4 regions of the Cobetia sp. SIMBA_158 genome follow, and region 3 is predicted to be linked to each of the others. Evidence: predicted binding sites of a transcription regulator. Region 3 holds the regulator's gene; each other region holds the start of a gene.
The links. The regulator sigma-54, encoded in region 3, starts transcription at its own class of promoters, with help from an activator protein. The targets are predictions, from matches to a motif close to TGGCACNNNNNTTGCTNT.

Region 1 (2,201 bases), on a different contig from region 3:
CGGCTGCCGACGCACCGCGATGCAGTAATGCGAGGGATCATCCGGCGGGCTGATCAATGAGTAGGCGTTGCGACACACCCGCCCCTCTCCCGGAATGCCCAGCACCACATGACTGCCCGGCGAGAACGGCCTGAAGGGGGACGCCTCATCGGCAGGCACCAGAGTGAGACGGCGCACACTGCTGCTGAGCTGATCGACCGCGGCGACCCGCGCCTTCATGAAGCGAGACATGGTGCCACCTCCTCCTGTGGGGGAATCTCTCCCGGGGCTTCCGCATCGATTCGCACGCCCATGTAGGCGCCGAGACGCTTGGAAAAATGATCACGCACTTCCAGCATCAAACCGCAGCCATCACAGGCTGCCGGCGAGTGGATGACATGCTCACTGACCTGCTGACAGTGCACGCAGAACACATGCCGCCCCAGGGCAGCGACCGGCAACATCACCATGTCATCCAGCAGCAGCCCCTGCTGCTGAGCCAGATTGGCGACCTGCCACACGAAATGCTCACTGCCGATGATGACCAGACACCCCGCGACACCGATCTCGCTGATGGCGCCGACCAGTGCGTCGCAGGCCTTCGGGCGGTCATCGACGTCATACCAGCGATGCAGGCGGGTGTTGACGGCGGGCCCCGTGGACAACGCCTCTGTTGCCGGGGCGGATTGCACGGCGCCTCCCACCTCGCGGCTACCGAGCTGATCAAGCAGCGTACTGATCAGCTGACAATGCATCTGCAGCTGCTGACGGGCGTTGCCCGCCGCCTCACCAGTGCCTGGCAGGCTCTCGGGAGACTGGCACGCCACCAGATAGCGTTGAGCATCGGGCAGCGCCTCGATGCGTGGATAGTGTTGCCGACTTCGAATCCCGGCAGTGACAGAGGATGATTGCGGGCTTTTCATGACACGACCCTGCTCTGAGAAATTGTCCTTGTTGTAATGCCGCCGTCTTGACGATGACGTGCATCCGACTACCACCCAATTTCTTGAGCATATTTCGTGCCATTGACGGCAAAATCATTGCCCTACATACTCGATAAAATCGCCTGAAAACTCCGTTTCACACATGAAAAATTAATCGAGACATTCACGCACCAAAACAGAACATTCAGCTCAAGTAAAACGGCTTTTATTCACCATTATTGCTCTGTTTCAATCTCACCTCACAAGCCAACCTCTACGCCTGACATCTTTCTCATGAAATACCCACAAGATCCTGAAAGAATGGAAAAAATCTGCCTTTAGAAAATCACGACCTCTCCATCGACACGACACCATGTGCTACTCCACAGCCAGCATTCTGACGCGCTTTCCCTTGCATTATATTGGCCGTATTCCTTGACTTGACTCAGCACAAAATAAGGCGCCTCACCGAAGGGGTGAGGCGCTCTAATGACTCGATGACGTCAGGTCACATTTCTCCATATCAACCGGAGCATAGTTACTGTCATTGCGACAGCTTTCCTGGACAACATTGCGGCGAGCTTGCTGACAAAAGGCTCCGCAGCTTTGCCATGACAATCATGCGCAATGAAACACTCACAAGAGAGATCGTGCCATCAGTAACCGCCCTGGCCCGGCACCCAGTTGGTGCCCGCCAGCGGCACCCGGGCCATGGCCGCGGCTTCCACGTTCAGGGCGACCAGATCTTCCGGTTCCAGATGGTGCAGGTGCGACTTGCCACAGGCACGTGCCAGGGTCTGGGCTTCCAGCGTCAGCACGCGCAGGTAGTTGGCCAGACGCTTGCCGGCTGCGACCGGGTCCAGTCGCTGGCTCAGCTCCGGGTCCTGGGTGGAGATACCGGCCGGACACTTGCCATCCTGGAAGTCGTCATAGAAACCGGCGGCGGACCCCAGCTTCTGATACTCATCGGCATAGCGCGGATGGTTGTCGCCCAGCGCAATCAAGGCGGCGGTACCGATGGCCACGGCGTCGGCACCCAGCGCGATCGCCTTGGCCACATCTGCGCCGTTGCGAATCCCGCCGGAGACGATCAGCTGCACCTCACGGTGCAGGCCCATCTCCTGCAGTGCCTGAGTGGCCTGGGGGATGGCGGCCATGGTCGGAATGCCGACGTGTTCGATGAAGACATCCTGGGTGGCGGCCGTGCCGCCCTGCATGCCATCCAGCACGATGACATCCGCACCCGCCTTCACCGCCAGCTTGACGTCGTAGTAGGTGCGGGTCGCGCCGATCTTGACG
Region 2 (2,201 bases), on a different contig from region 3:
TAGCCTGAGCAGTACCAGACATTGCGCCCCTTGCCGGCCTCCATCGGCGCCAGGCCATGCTCGGTCAGCTCCTCATCCAGCGCCCGCAGGCGCGGGCCGTCGTTCCACAGGATGCGGTGATGCTGCGGCAGATGTGAGAAGAACTCCTTGGCATGCTCGAACTGGTCACGGTCGGCGCGGTCCAGCCCGATCACGATCTCGCTGAGGTAGGGCACCTGGGCCAGCTCCTCGACGATATGCTTGAGCGCCGGGCCTTCCAGCTCGGAATACAGCGACGGCAGAATCAGGCTCATCGGTCGCTTGCGGGAGAAGCGCATCAGGTCCGCTTCGAGATCTTCCACCGGACGATCGGTCAGGTTATGGAAGTTGGTGATGATGCCATTCTGGTAAAAATCGCTCATGTCAGCTCCTTGTCATGCCGAAGACACGCATCAGGCAGGCGTCAGGCGCCCAGACCTCTGGATGTCCATTCTTCCGGCTGGCCATTGGCCAGCCAGTGACGCAATCCCTCGACCCATCCCTGCGGTCCGGGGAGATTGGCGCGAAAACAGCGGCGTTCATCCGCCAGTTGCGGATAATCGGCAAGCTCCCGATCACGCTGAGAGGTATCACCGACGCCGGGGATCAGCACAGCGTTATCGACGGCGGCCAGCAGCGGCAGGTCATTGGCGCCATCGCCGAAGCCCAGCGTCCAGGGGCGCACCCGCTCGCAGAGCCGGTAGCGGGCGATCAGATAACGCGCTGCCGCGCCCTTGTCGCTGTCCCCGGTCACATGGTGAAAGCGCCCACCACGTGTCAGCTTGAGGCCATGACTGGCCAGACGCGCACGAAAGTCCTCGAGACGCTCCGGCGCGTCACGCCATACCAGCGGTTCACTGGCATCACGCTGTCCCGCCAGGGCCGCGTCGCCCTCCCCCAGCCCCGTCAGCTCACTGATTCTCGCCACCGACATCGAGGCGAAGCCCTCGAAGGCGAATTCCCCGCTCAGCTCTTCCAGCACCGCGAGAATCCTGGCGCGGGGCATCGCCACCGCGATACGACACAGGCCGTGTGCGTCCGGGGCGCTGGCCTCTTCCAGCGGGTAGGCGCTCAGCCAATCGGCCGGCAGCGCCACCACGCCGCCGTTCTCGGCGATCCACGGCTGGCCCGCCAAGCCCAGCGAGTCCATCAGCGGTGCCAGTTCGGCCGCCGTCTTGGAGGTGTTGGGGACGACCCAGGCACCGCGCGCGCGCAGGCGGGTCAGCCAGCTGCGCGCCGGGCCCGGCGAGTAATCGTGGTGATCCAGCAGCGAGCCATCCAGATCGGTCAGCAACAACAGCGGTGCTTGAGTCTCTGACATGTGAACTCTCCTCGTGAAGTGCTGCAGCGTGTCGGGGGTCACCTCGACAGGATCTCGTGGCACCGGACAGGCATTGCAAGAGCATTGCAGGGAATGTGCCAAGATGGTGCAGCTGCCATGACCACCTGCCCCTTCTCACCGTGACTGTGTTTGTGCGCCCATTCATTTGCACCATAAAAGAGCACAAAGCCTGCCTTGCATGATGCCTCGCCACACGACGGCGCAAATCTTTCGTCACCAACGACGACGCCCTCGCAGATGCGAGGGCGTCGAGTCTTGGGCAAGCGGGCAACGTCTGTTGAGACTAGACCAGCCACAGCGATAGTTGCGGCCACAGCAGCAACATCGCCAGCACGCACAGCTGGATGGCGATGAACGGCAGCAGCGAGACGAAGATATCCTTGAGGCTGATGCCTTCCGGTGCCACGCCTTTCAGATAGAAGGCGGCAGGCCCGAAGGGTGGCGACAGGAAGGACACCTGCATGTTGACCGCGAACAGCACACCGAACCATACCGGGTCGTAGCCGAGCTGCACGATGATCGGTACGAAGATCGGCAGGGTCAGCATCGCGATGCCGATCCAATCGAGGAACAGCCCCAGCAGCAGCAGGATCGCCATCATCACCATGATGATCGCCAGCGGCGGGATATCCAGGCCGAGAATCATGCTCGACACGAAGCGGTTGCCGCCCATCAGGTTGTAGACCCCGACCAGCGCCGCCGCGCCGATACCGATCCAGATGATCATGCCGCAGGTGTTCATGGTCTGGGACAGCGCACGCTGCATCAGGGTGATGGAGAACTCGCCACGCAGCATCACCGCCACCAGCACGCCGAAGCTGCCCATCGCCGCGGCTTCGGT
Region 3 (2,201 bases):
TGGCATCGGCGTGCTGATCACCGACCACAACGTGCGCGAGACACTCGATATCTGTGACACCGCCTATATCGTCGGCGATGGCCAGATCATCGCCCACGGTGATGCAGACTCCATCCTGGCCAACCAGCAGGTGCGCGACGTCTACCTGGGCCACGAGTTCAAGCTCTAGGGACTGCGGCTGCGCTGAGTCCTCGCGAGGTAAAAGCTTCGAAAGCCGCTGCGTGATTTTATCGCGTAGCGGCTTTTTCATGTCTGACATCAGACGCATGCATGACGTCCATACCACCTTGGTGGAAACATGGCATGCAAGTTGCTTTAATATTCACGGCAACCACTTGTCAGTGCCCCAAGTCACGGTATAGCGTAGTAAGCACGTTCCTTTGCCGTGAATTGACTGACTCCATGAAACCCACCCTGCAACTCCGCCTCGGCACCTCGCTGACCATGACGCCGCAGCTCCAGCAAGCGATCCAGCTGCTGCAGCTGTCGACGCTCGACCTGCGTCAGGAGATTCAGCAAGCCCTCGAGTCCAACCCCATGTTGGAGCTCGACGAGGACTACGAGTCGCTGGATGTCGTCGAGACACAGGATTCAAGCGAGATCTCCACTGCCGACTCCTCGAGCGAGATTCCCGAGGAATACCCCCTCGACAGTGACTGGTCGGACCTCTACCAGGACCACGCCGGTAGCCTGACCAGCTCCGGCAGTGGCAGCGGGAGTGAAGAAGGGCCGGACTTCGATCGCAATACCAGTGTCGAGAGCCTGCAGGACCACCTGCGCTGGCAGCTGGCGATGACCGACCTCGATGGCCGTGAACGCCAGATGGCGGAGAGCCTGATCGATGCCGTCGACGGTGCCGGCTATCTGAGCCTGTCACTCGACGAGCTGGTCGATGGCCTGCGCGGCCAGGGCCTGCCCGGCCTCAAGGCCTCCGAACTCGAGCAGGTATTGCTGCGTCTGCAGCAGTTCGACCCGACCGGCGTCTTCGCCCGTGATCTGCGCGAATGCCTGCTGCTGCAACTGGCACTGCTGCCGGATGACCTGCCGCTGCTGGCGCAGGCGCGCCGCCTGGTACGTCAATTCCTCGAGGCACTGGGCAACGATGATCGCAAGCTGCTCAAGCGCCGCCTGAGCCTTGACGATGACGAGCTGGATCACGTCATTCGTCTGGTGCGTGCGCTCGATCCGCGTCCGGCATCCGCTTGGGGCGAGCCCGCCAGCGATTACGTGATCCCAGATCTGCTGGTGCGCCATACCCGCCATGGCTGGCAGGTCGAGCTCAACCCGGAAGCGCTGCCCAAGCTGCGCATCCAGCCGGAATACGCCGCACTGATCAAGCGTGCCGACAAGTCCGCCGACAACACCTTCCTCAAGGACAACCTGCAGGAAGCGCGCTGGCTGATGAAGAGCCTGTCATCACGCAATGACACCCTGCTCAAGGTCGGCCGCGAGATCATGGCACGCCAGATCGATTTCCTCGAGCAAGGCGAGGAAGGCATGAAGCCGCTGATTCTGGCCAACATCGCCGAAGTGGTCGAGATGCACGAATCGACCATCTCGCGGGTCACGACCCAGAAGTACATCCACACCCCACGCGGCGTCTTCGAGCTCAAGTTCTTCTTCTCGAGCCAGGTCGGTGGCAGCGGCAGTGGCGACGCCCACTCAAGCACCGCCATTCGTGCCCGCATCCGCAAGCTGATCGCGGAAGAGCCGGCCCGCAAGCCTCTCTCCGACTCGCGGCTGGTCGACCTGCTCGCCAGCGATGGCATCGAGGTCGCACGCCGTACCGTGGCCAAGTATCGCGAAGCGATGGGCATCCCCTCCTCCAGCGAGCGCAAGCGTCTGGCCTGACGCGTCACCTGCGGCTGCCATGCCCTGCTTTCACCTCCACAATGGCAGCCGCCGCCAACCTCAAGCGCTGGATTTTCCGCTCATCAGCCTCTGACTTCGCGGGTAGCGGTACGCCTGTCGTACGCTCTGTCATGCCGTCAACCGCTCATCAATTGCCCGTCATGGGCCATGACGGCGCGCAGGATGACGGTAAAAAACCGCCGTTCCGGCAGCGTCATTCACCGTCAATCGCATGTTTTTAAAGTCACTTTTGCGCGCATTGCACCTGGATGACACCCGGAGAACCTCCCGGAACGCCGCTTGCTCCACGCAATCGAAGCGCCTGAAAGGCGACGTACATGCAGGGATTG
Region 4 (2,201 bases), on a different contig from region 3:
TCTCGTGGTCATCGGCCGTGTCCGAGACGGCGTAATTCCAGGCGGTGCCCATGCCATTCCAGTCTTCAAGCTCCGCGCCCAGCTTGCGGTGTTGTTCGGCCAGTGCCGAGATGCGCCATGAATTCGCCATGCGTCCCTTTCTCCTGTGAGTCGTGCTGCCTAGCGTAAATGGGGGGTGCCGTAGTCCTGCTGATGCTGGCGATGATGTCGCGCAAGACGCGCATCCGCCGCAGGAGGTGTTGTTGTTCTTTCGCCTCTTCAGGCGCTTCACCAGGGCTTGTGCCTGCTGCTTGCCTTGCCTGATCGCACGAGAGTCGATTCTTGGAAGGAAAGAAACATTCCCCATAGTTAAGCAAGGGGCTTGCCAATTCCGTCAAAGGCCATGGCCACGGCAGCCCTTGAGCGAGTCAGACGCCGATTGGCAGCACGAATCAGGGCGTGAATATTAGCGCTTTGCGTCATGATGGTGCGAAGAGAGGGCTTTGGGCACCGAAATGATGCCTATTTCGAGAAACGGGCAGGAATTCACTCAGGATCACTTGGCGTTTCCTGTGGGGTAAAACGAGCTTGGAAAATAAATTTACATGTAAAACAGGAGGTTGGTGAAAAGCTCTGGGCGGCAACTGGCGAAATGGCATGCTGCATGCTTTTCTTTGGGGGAAATAAAGTTGACCAGCAGGAATCACAAAAACTCGTTTCATCCGCTATCTTGACGTGGCGAGTCACCACAAGGGGTCAGGTTTCCCGGGGTGGCAGACAGTGTCGAGGGAGATGGAACCCGGTCCGCTCTCAGAGGAAACCCAGATGTCACCCGAAAACGCGCAACAGTTCATCAAGGATCACGACATTCGCTATCTGCTGGCGCAGTTCGTGGATATTCATGGCGCTGCCAAGACGAAGTCCGTGCCGGCCAATTGCCTGATGGATGTGGTCGAGAAGGGCGCCGGCTTTGCCGGCTTCGCCGTCAGTGGTCTCGGCATGTCGCCGGAGGGGCCGGACTTCATGGCGCGGGGTGATCTGAGCTCGTTGTCGCTGGTGCCGTGGCAGCCGGGCTATGCGCGCATGGCCTGTGATGGCTACGTCAATGGTCAGCCGTTCGCCAACGACAGCCGCGTGGTGCTGCTCAAGCAGCTGGAGCGCCTGAAGGAGAAGGGCTGGACGCTCAATAGCGGGCTGGAGCCGGAATTCTCGCTGTTCCGCAGGGGGGAGGCGGGTGAGCTGTTGCCGGTGGACGAGAGCGATACCCTCGCCAAGCCCTGCTACGACTACAAGGGCCTGTCGCGTTCGCGTGAATTCCTCGAACGTCTGGTCGAATCGCTGCAGGCGGTGGACTTCGACGTCTATCAGATCGATCACGAGGACGCCAACGGCCAGTTCGAGATCAACTACACCTACAGCGATGCGCTGACCTCGGCAGACCGCTTCACCTTCGTGCGCATGGCCGCCGGCGAGATCGCCAATGACCTGGGCATGGTGTGCTCCTTCATGCCCAAGCCGCTGGCGGACCGCCCGGGCAATGGCATGCACTTCCACCTGTCCGTGTGCGATGACACCGGCCGCAACCTGTTCGGCGATGATTCCGACGCCCAGGGCATGGGCCTATCGCCGCTGGCGTACCACTTCCTCGGCGGACTGCTGGCACATGCTCCGGCGCTGTGTGCCTTTGCCGCGCCGACCGTCAATTCCTACAAGCGTCTGGTCGGTGGTGGCAGCACCAGCGGCGCGACCTGGGCGCCGGTCTTCATCGCCTACGGGGACAACAACCGCTCGGCCATGGTGCGTGTGCCCTACGGTCGCCTCGAGTTCCGCCTGCCGGACGCCGGCTGCAACCCCTATCTCGTGCACGCCGCCATCATCGCGGCGGGGCTGGATGGCGTAGCGCGCAAGCTGGACCCGGGCACGCCCCACAACATAAATCTCTACTCGCTGACCCCGAGCGAATGCGCCGAGAAGGGCATCGAGAAGCTGCCGCAGAATCTGGCGCTGGCCATCGATGCGCTCGAGGCGGACAGCATTCTGCGCGAGAGCCTGGGCGAGGGAATCTGCGCCGAGTTCATGCGCCTCAAGCGCGAGGAATGGCTGGATTACAACGCGCAGGTCAGTGCCTGGGAAGTCCAGCGCTACGCCGAATTCTTCTGATCTCATCCGGCGGCGCTCGCGGATCTCGCGGGGCATGCCAGACGAGGGTCGCCACTGTCACC

Region 1: a site for sigma-54 is predicted at 987-1,004, ahead of R2R70_RS12410 (dimethylamine monooxygenase subunit DmmA family protein). Genes of this name have one in related genera too.
Region 2: a site for sigma-54 is predicted at 1,423-1,440, ahead of R2R70_RS08345 (HAD-IIB family hydrolase). Genes of this name have one in related genera too.
Region 4: a site for sigma-54 is predicted at 633-650, ahead of glnT (type III glutamate--ammonia ligase). Genes of this name have one in related genera too.

The regions. Positions count from the first base shown of each region.
Region 1 covers NZ_JAWJYL010000007.1:153,424-155,624, reverse strand. Annotated here, with positions in the region: gene R2R70_RS12415 (PDR/VanB family oxidoreductase) at 1-231, opposite strand, end outside; gene R2R70_RS12410 (dimethylamine monooxygenase subunit DmmA family protein) at 216-902, opposite strand; gene R2R70_RS12405 (FMN-binding glutamate synthase family protein) at 1,559-2,201, opposite strand, start outside.
Region 2 covers NZ_JAWJYL010000004.1:137,733-139,933, forward strand. Annotated here, with positions in the region: gene R2R70_RS08340 (hypothetical protein) at 1-401, opposite strand, end outside; gene R2R70_RS08345 (HAD-IIB family hydrolase) at 443-1,339, opposite strand; gene R2R70_RS08350 (TRAP transporter large permease subunit) at 1,644-2,201, opposite strand, start outside.
Region 3 covers NZ_JAWJYL010000001.1:59,390-61,590, reverse strand. Annotated here, with positions in the region: gene lptB (LPS export ABC transporter ATP-binding protein) at 1-169, shown strand, start outside; gene R2R70_RS00250 (RNA polymerase factor sigma-54) at 403-1,851, shown strand.
Region 4 covers NZ_JAWJYL010000007.1:148,852-151,052, forward strand. Annotated here, with positions in the region: gene R2R70_RS12385 (aminomethyltransferase family protein) at 1-130, opposite strand, end outside; gene glnT (type III glutamate--ammonia ligase) at 805-2,139, shown strand.